DNA from 4 places in the Blautia acetica genome. Region 1 is predicted to be linked to each of the others. Evidence: riboswitches for the same ligand, from Rfam matches in the RefSeq annotation. Region 1 holds a riboswitch; each other region holds the start of a gene.
The links. Region 1 has a riboswitch for cobalamin ahead of WBS51_RS10625 (prenyltransferase/squalene oxidase repeat-containing protein). Riboswitches for the same ligand answer to the same signal wherever they lie in the genome.

Region 2: it holds a riboswitch for cobalamin, as region 1 does, so the genes downstream of both, WBS51_RS05515 (ABC transporter substrate-binding protein) here and WBS51_RS10625 (prenyltransferase/squalene oxidase repeat-containing protein) in region 1, are expected to answer to the same signal.
Region 3: it holds a riboswitch for cobalamin, as region 1 does, so the genes downstream of both, WBS51_RS08470 (energy-coupling factor ABC transporter permease) here and WBS51_RS10625 (prenyltransferase/squalene oxidase repeat-containing protein) in region 1, are expected to answer to the same signal.
Region 4: it holds a riboswitch for cobalamin, as region 1 does, so the genes downstream of both, WBS51_RS04565 (hypothetical protein) here and WBS51_RS10625 (prenyltransferase/squalene oxidase repeat-containing protein) in region 1, are expected to answer to the same signal.

Annotation. Positions count from the first base shown of each region.
Region 1 is NZ_JBBEWO010000015.1:12,881-16,103, forward strand. Features, by position in the region: gene WBS51_RS10620 (DUF4430 domain-containing protein) at 1-855, shown strand, start outside; cobalamin riboswitch at 951-1,143, shown strand; gene WBS51_RS10625 (prenyltransferase/squalene oxidase repeat-containing protein) at 1,278-3,223, shown strand, end outside.
Region 2 is NZ_JBBEWO010000005.1:160,404-163,626, reverse strand. Features, by position in the region: gene asnA (aspartate--ammonia ligase) at 92-1,099, shown strand; cobalamin riboswitch at 1,147-1,338, shown strand; gene WBS51_RS05515 (ABC transporter substrate-binding protein) at 1,473-2,579, shown strand; gene WBS51_RS05510 (FecCD family ABC transporter permease) at 2,593-3,223, shown strand, end outside.
Region 3 is NZ_JBBEWO010000010.1:65,035-68,257, forward strand. Features, by position in the region: gene WBS51_RS08460 (precorrin-2 dehydrogenase/sirohydrochlorin ferrochelatase family protein) at 1-26, opposite strand, end outside; gene hemA (glutamyl-tRNA reductase) at 52-1,281, opposite strand; cobalamin riboswitch at 1,438-1,618, shown strand; gene WBS51_RS08470 (energy-coupling factor ABC transporter permease) at 1,769-2,515, shown strand; gene WBS51_RS08475 (energy-coupling factor ABC transporter substrate-binding protein) at 2,517-2,819, shown strand; gene cbiQ (cobalt ECF transporter T component CbiQ) at 2,844-3,223, shown strand, end outside.
Region 4 is NZ_JBBEWO010000004.1:178,349-181,571, forward strand. Features, by position in the region: gene WBS51_RS04550 (DUF4097 family beta strand repeat-containing protein) at 1-569, shown strand, start outside; gene WBS51_RS04555 (PspC domain-containing protein) at 599-784, shown strand; gene WBS51_RS04560 (small, acid-soluble spore protein, alpha/beta type) at 852-1,055, shown strand; cobalamin riboswitch at 1,105-1,301, shown strand; gene WBS51_RS04565 (hypothetical protein) at 1,437-1,814, shown strand; gene WBS51_RS04570 (MFS transporter) at 1,901-3,079, opposite strand.

The DNA of each region.
Region 1 (3,223 bases):
AAAGAGCAGGCAGAAAATCAGAAGAAAGACCAGGCGGCAGCAGATGCAGCTGCAGGTAAGATTGATGCTATCGGGGATAAGATTACTCTGGAAAGCAAAGCAGCCATTGAAGCAGCCAGAAAAGCCTATGACGCTTTGACAGATGCTCAGAAGAAGCTGGTAAGCAAAGAAACTCTTGCCAAGTTGGAAAAAGCAGAGGAAGAGTTGAAGAAACTGGAAGATAACAACCAGAATCCAAACCCAAACCCAGGCAAACCGGAAAGTGTAAAAATGCTGGTAAATGAAAAATACGGCGTGAAACTGGAAGGAGAGGGTCTGACCTCTGATATGGAACTGGCAGTTACTCCAATCGGAAAAGACAATGCAGACGTAGAAAAGATGAGAAAAGAAATTGCTTCTGACAAATCCGTATTCCGTCTGTACAACATCAAACTCACAAAGAATGGAAAAGAAATCGAACTTCCGTCTGCGTGTGTATTATCCATTCCGGTAGGAAAGGATTATAATGGCAAAGAATTGACTGTACTTCACTGCAGCGATTCCAAAGTGGAAAAACTGACCGGAAAGGTAACCGATGAAGCTGTTTCGGTAGAGGTAAAGAGCTTAGACAGCTTTGGCGTAGTCATTGACACACCGGCCTCCAACGGAAACAATGGTTCCGGAAACCATGGAAATAACGGCAGCAATGGAAGTGGAAACAATGGAAGCGGAAACAGTGGAAGCGGTACATTAAAAGGCACAGGTGCCAAGACAGGTGATGAAGCACCAATCAGCGTTCTGCTGCTCATGCTGGCAGTATCCGCGGCAGCTTTTGGAACAGCTGTTTATAAGAAAAATAGACAGCAGATGAAATAAGGACAGCAAAAACGGCAAAGTTCTTCGGGACTTTGCTGTTTTTTACAAATTCCTTGACATTTTCTGCCTGTTTGTGTAGTATGGTAATAGATTCATAACTGCATACACATGATGGTCTCTGCACGCAGAAAATGCAGAGTTAAAAGGGAAATCGGTGGAAGTCCGATACAGTTGCCTCTGCTGTGATGTTGACGAAGAAACAGTTGCCATTGAACTTACAAGAAGTTTGAGAAGGCGTTTCCGAGGGTGAGACTAAGTCAGAATATCTGCCATTATTTTAAAAATATTTCCGGGCGGAGGAGATTTTGTTGTTGTATGCATTTTAAAATTTCATAATTCAAAAGAACAGAGTTCCTTTACCGGAAAATGGTGAGGGGGCTCTTTTTTATGTGTATCAGGAAAGATAGAGGAAGGATGAGAGCATGAACAGAAAAAAATTAAAGCTTGTAGTGTCAGCCATGTCCATTCTGCTGGCAGTGCAGTCTCCGGGGGCAGTTCTGGCAGATACAGGACAGGAGACAGCTGTGGAGGCACAGGTTTCCACAGAAGAAACGGTATCAGAACCGGGTACGGAAGAAATATTAAACGGCATGGGCACAGAAATCACACAGGAGTCTGAAGGTTATCAGGAGGAAATCCTTCCGGGAACTGCGGATGAGGTGCTGCCGGGAACCGGAGAAGAGGAAAGTCAGATTTTGCGGGGGACTGCAGACATTGCCGAGGCCCAAAATCCTACCGTCCAGGAAGCTCTTGATAAGGCGGAAAAGTATCTGCAGTCTGCGGTGACTTCTCCGGTGGTGGATACTATTGGAGGCGAATGGTCTGTGATGGCCATGGCCAGAGCCGGATACTTGAGCGACACGGCAAAAGCAAATTATCTGGCAAATTTATATATGAAACTAGATGACACAAACGGAGTGCTTCACAACGCAAAATATACGGAATATTCCAGAGTCATCATGGCGCTGTCCTCTATTGGAACAGACCCTTCCCGGATAAATGGCTATAATCTGCTGAAGCCATTAGCAAAATTTGAGAAGGTGAATCAACAGGGCATTAACGGAACTATTTTTGCCCTGATTGCGCTGGATACGAAAGATTACGAAATTCCTGAGCGAGAAGGAGAAGGAACCCAGACTACCCGGGAAAATCTGATTCAGAAAATCCTTTCACAGGAACTTTCCGGCGGCGGCTGGGCTTTGCAGGGGAAAGTGGCAGACCCGGATATTACTGCTATGGCTATGCAGGCGCTGGCGCCGTATAAAGAACGGGCAGACGTTGGTGCGGCTTTAAACCGGGGATTGGATAAGCTGGCTTCCATGCAGGACGCAGACGGCGGATACGGCAGTTCTTACATTTCTGAAGGGGAAGAACCGGTAAAAAATCTGGAGAGTACGGCACAGGTCGTGATTGCTCTGTCAGCCATTGATGTATCTCTTTTGGAACAGGATAAATTTATGAAAAACGGAAAAACCCTGCTGGATGAAATCCTGAGATTCCAAAAAGAAGACGGTTCTTTTGAGCATATAAAAGGCGGCGGCAGTGATGCCATGGCAACCGACCAGGGAACTTTAGCCCTTCTGGCCTGGTCCAGGGCGGTAAACGGGCAGACCAGTCTGTACGACATGACAGATACAGAGACCCCCGATGAGGGAACGGAATCGGAAGAAAATATAGAGGCCTTCCGCAGTAAACTGAATGCGCTGCCGGAACAGATTACACTTGCAGAAAAACAAAGGGTTTATAATCTCAAAGTCGAACTGGAACTTTTGAAAGACTTTGAAGAAAAAGAAAGTTTCCGCAACATTTTGCAGGCAAAGGGAGAAGAAATAGACAGACAGGAAGCAGAAGTAGAAGCGTTGGATCATCGCATCTGGAATGAGTTAAATCCTTTGAAGATTACTTTAAAAGAAAAAGATACCGTGGAAGAACTGCTTTCTATTTATCATACGCTTCCCGAAAATAATAAGTCTTTTGTCACAAGAATCGATGACTTGAGAATTGCAGAAAGCATTGTGGACAAGCTGGAGAGAGGCATTATTGGAAAGGAAATTTTTGAGAAAGCCCAGGCTTCCAGAATGGATTATATTTATGAAGGAGAAGGCTACACCATTCGCGTAAAAGGAAAGAAGATAGCAGAACCGGCGGATATGAATGCAGAGGTGGAAATTCAGCAGAAAGAAGACGCCCTGCAGTTTGCGCTGAAACACGAAGGCGCGCTTCCCGGTGAAGTGGAAATTTCCATGCCCTGTACGTTTAAAGACGGTGTGTTTATGTTGTATAACATCAACGGGAATGAGATGCAGTGGACCGGCGCTGTGGACGGTGTGCTGACCTGTGATGTATCCGCAGGCGGAATTTACACCCT
Region 2 (3,223 bases), on a different contig from region 1:
AATTCCATATTTACATCTCCTGATTTTTGTATTAAACTAAGCATAGTATTTTAATGCTATAAAAACGTAAAATCTTACAGGAGGAAAGCACATGGGAAAAGTAATCATACCGGAAAATTATCAGTCCTGTTTATCCAGATACGAAACGCAGGAAGCAATCGGTGCCATTAAAAATCTTATGCAGAAAAAGCTGTGTATGGCACTGAAATTAAAGAGGGTGACTGCGCCGCTGTTTGTAGACCCGGCTTCTGGTCTGAACGACGACTTAAATGGCGTGGAACGCCCGGTTACCTTTGATATTCCGGACGCAGGAGTAAATGCACAGGTGGTACATTCTCTGGCGAAATGGAAACGTATGGCGCTGTACCGTTACGATTTTCATGTAGGTAAGGGACTTCTCACCGACATGAACGCAGTACGCAGGGATGAAGAACTGGATAATCTGCATTCTGTTTATGTAGACCAGTGGGACTGGGAAAAAATCATTACCAGAGAAGACCGGAATCCGGAATACCTGAAAAATACAGTGAATCGTATTGTGGGTGCCATCTGTAATGCCCTGGATGAAATTAAATACCAGTATGAGCATTTGGACACAGAGCTTTCCAGAGAAGTTTCTTTTATTACCACACAGGAACTGGAAGATTTATACCCTGATTTCACACCAAAGGAAAGGGAAAATGCCTATACAAAAGAGCATAAAACCGTGTGCATTATGCAGATTGGAGATGTGCTGGCCTCAGGGCAGAAACATGACGGAAGAGCGCCGGATTATGACGACTGGAAATTAAATTGTGATATTCTCTTCTGGCACGAACCTCTGCAGTGTGCGCTGGAGATTTCTTCCATGGGAATTCGTGTGGACGAAAAAGCCCTGGATGAGCAGCTTACCAAAGCAGGCTGTGATGACAGAAGAAATCTTCCTTTCCACAAAATGCTGCTGGAGGGAAAACTGCCTCTGACCATTGGCGGCGGTATCGGACAGTCCCGGATTTGTATGCTGCTTCTGAAAAAAGCCCATGTGGGAGAGGTACAGGCCTCTCTTTGGGATGAAGAGACATTGAAAGCCTGTGAAAAGGCGGGAATCGAAATTCTTTAACTTTCTTGCAACTTTTGCCGGAATGTGTTAGATTAAGGATGTTTAAACAAAGAATGGTTCTGTTGAGTGAATAATTTTGCGAAATTATCTGAAAAGGGAACGAAGTGAGAATCTTCGACGGTCCGGCCACTGTAAACAGGGAGTCTGCTTCAGAGACGCCATTGCATACAAATATGTGAGAAGGCAGAAGCAGATGAGGAGCTGTAAGTCAGGAGACCTGCTTGGCAGAAAAAGATGAAACTTCCGGGTAAAAGTGCACATCTATAAAACCGCAGGCGAGGGATTTGCGGAAGAAAAGGTCTGTTTTTCTTTTTACAGGAAAGGCAGGCCTTTTCGTTTACGCGGATGGAAAGGCGAAAGGAGCAGTACGACAATGAAGAAAAAAGCAGTATGCAGCAAAGTGACCGCCATTTTACTGGCCGCAGGTATGACAATGGGAATGACTGCCTGCCAGGGAAACAGCAGCGACAGTACAGAGGAACAGAGAAGAAGCGCGGAAAGTATTAAAGAAGACAACCAGGCAGAGAACAGTGCTTCCGCAAAAGAGGAAGACCCACAGACAGAAAATACGAAAAAGACGGAATATCCGCTGACGATTACCACTTACGGTAAAGATGGAAAGGAATACTCCACAACTTACGAAAAAGCGCCTGAAAAAGTGCTGGCTGTGTATCAGGGCTGTATAGAAACCATGCTGGAGCTGGGGCTGGAAGACCATCTTGCGGCCACGGCAGGTCTGGACAATGAGGTTCCCGAAGCACAGAAATCCGCTTTTTCCAAGGTGAAATATTTAGATGAATTTACACCCTCTAAGGAAACCGTTACCATGCTGGAGCCGGATATGATTTTTTCCTGGAGTTCTCTTTTCGGAGACAAAACACTGGGAGACGCACAGGAATGGATTGACAAGGGAACGAATGTATACATCAGCAGCAACACGGCAGTGGCAGAAAAATCTCTGGAGAATGAATATACGGATATTCTGAACATGGGAAAGATTTTCGATGTACAGGATAAGGCGGAAGGAATTGTAAATGAAATGAAGGATACCATAGCAACCGTGAAAGAGGAGACAAAGGGAGAGACGGAAAAGCCTTCCGTGCTGGTACTGGAATCAGGAAAGGACGGATTTACCAATTATGGACAGGACTCTCTTGCGGGAGATATGGTAACACAGCTTGGGGGAACACTGGCGAATCCGGATGGTTCTTCTCTCGGAAAAGAAGATGTGATTACCGCCAATCCGGATGTGATTTTTGTAGTATATATGCCATATTCCGGAGATGACCCGGAAACGGTGAAGCAGGAAAAGCTGAATGTACTCCTGGAGGACGAGACTTATGCAAGTCTGGATGCAGTGAAAAATCAGAGAGTGGTACCCATTATGCTCAGCGAAATGTATGCCAGTGCAACAAGGACACAGGACGGTATTGAAACCATTGCAAAAGGACTTTATCCGGATTTGAAATTAGGAGAATAGAGGTGCAGGTGCTGTGACAAAGAAGGGCTTAAAAACTTCTGCTTATAGGGTGGCTGTCCTTGCATTGGTGGCGGGGCTGGTATTTTCAATACTGGCCTCCATTACGTTTGGAAATGCAGATATTTCTATAAAAGAAGTGTATCGCGTTATTTTTTACGAAATTTTTCATATAGATGCTCTGTCCGAGTATTCCGGGGGAGCTGTGCATGATGTGGTATGGCTCATACGGTTTCCCAGAGTTCTTTTGGCTGCTGCGGTAGGAATGGCACTTTCCATTTGCGGTGTTGTTATGCAGGCTGTGGTGAAAAATCCGCTGGCAGACCCTTATGTACTGGGGGTATCTTCCGGGGCTTATCTGGGAGCGGCGCTGGCCATTATGCTGGGAGTTGGTTCCGCTCTTGGTGACAATGCGGTAGGTATTCTGGCCTTTGCAGGGGCTGTGCTGGCTTCTTTTGCAGTTTTGTTTATATCCGGCATGGGAGGCCGGTCAAATGCCGGAAAACTGATTCTGGCAGGTATGGCTGTGAGTTCGGTCTGCGCGGCTTTTGCCAACTTCATTATCTATATTGCCCAGGATAAAAACGCTACGGCAGAAATTACATACTGGAGTATGGGAAGTCTGGCTTCTGCAGACTGGGACAATA
Region 3 (3,223 bases), on a different contig from region 1:
CTCTTTGTGCTCAGGTCTATAAACACAGGAAAAAATTTTTTATTTTCCTTTTCAGTTTTCATACAGTTTTTCCAGTCCTTCCACGCAGTTTAAAAATTCCTTTTCTTCCAGAGAATCCTTCAGCCCGAACATCATTTTGTTAACCACCTTTGCCGCAGCTGTATCAATGGCCTGCAGCAGATTTTCCCGGTCTTTTTCTTCCATGGGAGTTTTCCGCAGAATTTTCAGTATCCGGAGATTTAAATCCTGCACCGCCTCTGCCTTAATGTCCTGGATTCTGGGAATTAAGTCTCTGCCGCCATACCAGTTGTAAAAATCCTCCATCTGTTCCTGCAAAATTTCCCCGGCTTTTTCCAGACTCTGCTGCAGCTTCGGAGAAACCGCATCAATCTTAAAGCTGTCTATGTCGTACAGGGTAATACCGGAAAGTTCTCCGGCAGAGGGTTCAATATCTCTTGGTACGGCCAAATCAATCAATACCAGATGTTCCACGGGCGGGACGGTTTCCAGAAGCTCCCTGGTCAGTGTATAGTTAGGACTGGCCGTAGCGCTGACAACCAAATCGCACTGAGGCAGAAATTCTCCCCGGTCACCGTAATTAATCCGCTCACAGCCCTTGGGGATATTGACAATGCCGCTTCGATACTGGCGCACCGTAACCGTCACCTCTGCACCTGCTTCTCTAAGAGCCAGCGCCGCCACCTTGCCCATTTCTCCGTTTCCGATAACCATGCAGGTTTTGCCAGACAAGGAAAAGCCCTTTTCCTCCAGGCAGTGAATGGCTTGATGAATCACGGAACTGTTGCCCCTGGAAAAGATGACTTTTGTCTTTACCTTCTTGGCTGCCGTCACCGCCATGCGAAACAGTACCTCCAGCACATTGTCCGTGCAGTAGGCTTCCCTGGACAAACTCAGAGCATCCTTTACCTGGGTAATGATCTGGTCTTCTGCCAGAATCTGGGATTTCAGACCGCTGGTAAGATAAAAAAGATGTTCTACTGCTTCCTCTTCTGTCCTTTCCGCAAAATACTGTGCATATTCTGCCGGTTCTTTCCCTTTTTCCCGGCACAAAAATTCATAGAGAGAACCCTGCCAGTCTTCCGTGGTGCTTGCCCAAATTTCCATTCGGTTGCAGGTAGACAAAATAATACAGCCTGCAATGCCCGGTTCTTCCTTTAAATGTTCCATTGCAGCTACAGCGTTTTTCTTGGTAAAAGAAAACTGTGCGCGGATGTCCACGGCTGCTCTGCTGTAGTCAATGCCAATCATGGAAATACTCATTGTTTTTTAATCTCCCATATCTTTTGTTGCTTTTCTTAAAAATCTTTTTTCATCTTAGCATAGAATTCTTTTGGGTGCAACTTAAGTATTTTGTGATTTTTGTACAATTTCATTTGACAAAACATTGACAAAATTTCCCTATATGCTACAATGGAACAAGAATTGAATGTATAACGGTGCCTGCTATGCAGGAGAATAGGAAAGTTAAGTGAAAATCTTACACGGTCACGCCGCTGTAATGGAGGAGCTGTATTTTAATATGCCACTGTTGTAATGGGAAGGCAAAATGCAGCAAAGATACCTGAGTCAGAAGACCTGCCTTATACATGCGATTTACACAGGTTACGAACGATGGCCTTGTGTAAGAACAGGTTGGCTCATAGCATATCAATTCACCTTGCTATAACCTCTTGTTCTTCTGATGCCTGTCGGTCCCTGCCGTACAGGTTTTTTATTTTATTCATGCAAATCAGAAGGGAGAAGAAAAATGAGTAAAAATCAAAAACGTATTCTGGTACTGGCAAGCGCCTTTGCGCTTACCTTCGGCATTGTCCCAACCGTCAGTGCCATGCACATTATGGAAGGTTACCTTCCGGGAGGATTCTGCATCGCATGGGGTGTCCTGTGCGTACCGTTTCTCATTGCAGGATTCATGTCTATCAAAAAAACTTTAAACGAACACCGAAATCTGGTCACCCTGCTGGCTATGTCCGGCGCCTTTGTCTTTGTAATTTCTTCCTTGAAGATTCCTTCCGTAACCGGAAGCTGTTCTCACATGACAGGCACCGGGCTTGGAGCAATTCTGTTTGGCCCGTCTGCCGTTTCCATTCTGGGGCTGATTGTTCTCCTGTTCCAGGCTATTTTACTGGCACACGGCGGACTGACTACGATTGGAGCAAACACATTCTCCATGGCAATCGCAGGACCTTTTGTATCTTATGGTCTTTATGTTGTGCTGAAAAAGGCCAATGTGGATAAAAAAGTCTGTGTATTTTTGGCCGCATTTTTAGGTGACTTATTTACATACTGCGTGACTGCGGTACAGATGGCTCTTGCCCATCATGCGGATACCACCTTTGGCGCTGCAGTAGGCAAATTCCTGCTGGTATTTGCACCTACACAGGTTCCTCTGGCTCTTATTGAAGGCGTCATCACGGTATTGATTATCATGGGTCTGGAAACCTATGCTAAACCGGAACTTCGTGCGATTGGTTATTTAAAGGAGGGAAAATAAGATGAAGAAAAAAGTCATTCTGGCCATTCTGGTTATTTTCTTAATTGCATTTGTTCCGCTGTTTGTCTTAAAAGACGCGGAATTCGGCGGTTCCGACGATGCCGGAAGCACCGTGGTAGAGGAAGTGGATTCCTCCTATGAACCCTGGGCAACCCCCATTTTTGAAAAGCTCATTGGCGGAGAACTTCCCGGCGAAGTGGAAAGCCTGCTCTTCTGTCTCCAGACCGGTATTGGCGTAGGCGTCATTGCCTTTTTTATGGGACGTTTTGTAGAGCGTAAAAAATGGATGAAAGATGAAAACTAAAGTTCTCTGGCGAAAGGAGTTTCTATGATAGTCATTGATAAGCTGTGTTACAATTCCCGGCTTAGATATGAAAATGCCAGTGAGAAATTTGCCTTTGCAGTGATTACACTGTGTATCTGTGTAATGAGTCGTTCGACTGCGGTGGCAGGTATCGTATTAGCTGTGACAGGGATTCTTACCGTTTGGAAAGGGGGAGTCCCTGTTTTGCGTTATCTTAAGTTTCTCACCGTACCTCTGGCATTTTTGTTTTTAAGTACCATAGCCATTATGTTCAATTTAAAACAGGTCCCCATGGATTTCTTTGCCATTCCCCTTGGAAACTGGTATCTGACGGCAAGCTACCATTCCTTTTTTTATGCGGTACAGCTGATTCTCACCGCTCTTTCCGCGGTTTCCTGCCTGTA
Region 4 (3,223 bases), on a different contig from region 1:
ACCTGGAATACTCCCAGACAGAGGTAGAGCGTCTCCTCCTGGAAGTGGATACAGGAATTGCAGAAATCCGTACAACCACGGGAAATACCATTCGGATTCTGGGAGTCCGGGAAGACGATACGGTAAGCCGCAGCTCCGATAATAAGGAATTGTATATAGAAGCCGAAGGCGACCATGACAGCGAAAAGACAAAACTTGTGATAGAAGTACCGGAAAATAAAACATTCAAAGATCTGGAGCTGGTTTCCGATACGGCTCAGATAAAAACAGTGGGAAAACTGCGGACCGATAAGGCTTATCTGGAAACAGATACCGGAAGTGTGCAGGCAGAGTATCTGGAATTTCAAACAGGAGAAATAGAGTGTTCCACCGGAAATCTCCAGGTGAAATGTGCCGGAAAACTAAACGATTATACCGTTTATGCAGAAAGCGACAGCGGCAATCTGGTTCTGGATGGAAAGGAGTATGTGGGTTACCAGGAAGGCGTTTTCGGAAATGCGGACAGCCAAAAGACCATAGACGTGTCAAATGATATGGGAAATATGGAAATCGAGTTTGAAAGTAAATAAAAAATAGAAGCAAGGAAAGGAGTTATCATATGTCTGATAAAAGATTGTATCGTTCCTCTGTAAATTATATGTTGGCAGGGGTCTGCGGAGGAATTGCAGAATATTTTAATATTGACCCTACTTTAATAAGGCTGGCATGGATTATCTTGACCTGCATGAACTGCGGCACAGGAATTGTGGCTTATATCATTGCAGCCATTGTAATTCCAAAATAAAATTTACAGACGGTATAAAGTGAGAAAAAAGGGTCATACTCCAGTTAGAAAGGAGTGTGGCTTTTTTATGGCAAAGAAAAAAGAAGAAAAAATTGATTTAAACAATATTCCGGAAGAGGAAAAAATAAAATATGAAATTGCCGGAGAACTGGGACTTTTGGACCGGGTAGCTGCAAATGGCTGGAAAAGCCTGTCTGCAAAGGAAACGGGACGTATCGGCGGGCTTATGACAAAACGCCGAAGAGAACAGCAAAAAACAGGAGAAAATTAGGAAAAGTGCTTGACGCGGCTTGGAGGCAATGGTATTATAATCAATGTATAATTCCATAAACCTATTAAGTGCACCGTGTTGACCGCACAACACTGGTGAAAAGGGAATCAGGTGTGAGTCCTGAGCGATCCGGTCACTGTATTTGGGGAGTGATGCCGCAGAAGTCCATTGTACGAAGCAGTACGAGAAGGAGCGGCAAAGCGATGAGCCATGAGTCAGGAAACCTGCTTAGTAGTAGTAAGGTGATAACTTCCGTGCAAAGTTTGAAATCCCTCACACTGTTTACAGACAGTTGACGAGTCCGCTTTCACAAGGAAGGTGGATTTTTTTATGGAATTGCCGAAAGGTGAACCTGAACTTATAGAATTATGCATTGATTAAATGGCAGGTGGTATATTCCCTGATTCTATGTTTCCTGTTTGGCTGTTTACAGGTTTTGTTTTCCCGCAACAAACAAAACCGCGCATCCTCCGCAGAGAGCAGGAAAGCTTCGTGACCGGAATCAGGGAGTGTCCATCAAAAAGATTTCTACATAGTCTCTTATCCGCAATTCAGCGGGAAATTTCAAGTTATAGTATTTATGGGAAAAAATATAAAAAGGAAAATGGGAAAGTGCATTGTCTGACAGACATTTCTATTTCTAATGTTCAGTTTGATGGAAACAAACAGGAAATTTTTATTGCTGTTCCTTTTATGACTTGGCCTGCAGGGTTGGAGGCGATGAGTTTGTACTGTTTCTGCCGGACACCATGGATATAAAGTTGTATAAAAGAAATGCAGGAAGGGGTGTCGGTAAATACCGATTTTTAAGCTCTAAATCTTAAAAAACCCCTTAACTGCATTTTTTAAAGCGCACTTTTTCTCATTTTTCGTATATGTCTTACCAGCAGAAGAATGCAAACCAGGTCAATGACCACAACTGCAATAATGGATTGCATACCATAGTAAATACCGGCAGTTTCTGCAATTTTACCGATAATGGACGGCATGAGAATAGAGCCGAAACTGGCAAGAGTGAGAATGAAACTCCAGGCCAGAGAATATTTTTGGATAAGGCTTCCGGAAAAGGAAACCGTAGTGGGATAAAGCCCTGCCATACTGAAGCCAAAGCCCATAATTCCCACAAGAATCAGCGGTGTAGTGGAACTGAACAGCAGTAGGATTAAAAATCCCACCAGTCCGAAGCCCATGACAAGCAGCAGCCATTCCTTATGAACTCTGGTGGAAAGCCAAGCCGTTAAAAGGCGGCCAGCTAGAATCATGACCCATAAAAGGCTGGCCGTGACCTGAGAAAGAGATGCGGGCAGCAGTCCGGTATCCTTAAAGTAAGTAATCATCCAGCCAATTACTCCCTGTTCTGCACAGAGATAGAAGAAAAGAGTCAGTGTGCAGAGATAAAACAGCGGTTCTTTGAAAAAAGCAAAATCAGCAGCTTTTTTTATCTGTTCTTCTTTTTTTTCTTTAACAGAATCAGGAATCATAAAATACATGACCCAGCTTAAAACCCCCATAATCAGCATGAAAGAACAGGCGTAAATCCAGTTATCGCTGTTTGTCCGCGTCATGGCAAGCAGCAGAAGCGGGAAAGTAAAGGCGCCGACAGCAAACATGGCATGCAGGCCATTTAAGAGCGATGCCTTACCGGGAGCCAGTTCGTTAATGGAGGTGTTGCAAAAATTACTGGTAGCGCCCCGGGCCATACCGGTGAGGAAAAAGGCCAGTGCCAACATAAAATTATTGTCAGAAAGAAGAATGACCAGGTAGGAAAGGGCAATGAAAGAATTGAAAAAAAGAATGCTTTTCTTTCTTCCCCAGACCTCGGATAAAGCGCCGCAGGCAAAGCTGGAAATCAGATTTCCTACGGAATGAAGGCTGACAATCATACCGCAAAAAGCATAGGCCAGTCCCCGGGAATCCCGGATATAAGGCAGGAGTGAGCCAATGGAGAGTGCAAGCATACCATTTATGATGAAGACGCCGTAGCTGCACAGAAATTGTCTGTTTTGAGTTTTGTCTTGAAACAATGATAAGTCCCCCTCTTTTTAAAATTGAAAATGCAAAATCGAGTATAGTCTAAAACAAATCTGCAGTTTCGTCAATGGAAGAATCCCACTTTGTAATGCGGAAATAGTAACAGAATCTAAAAAAATGACAAGAAAATTTTGCTG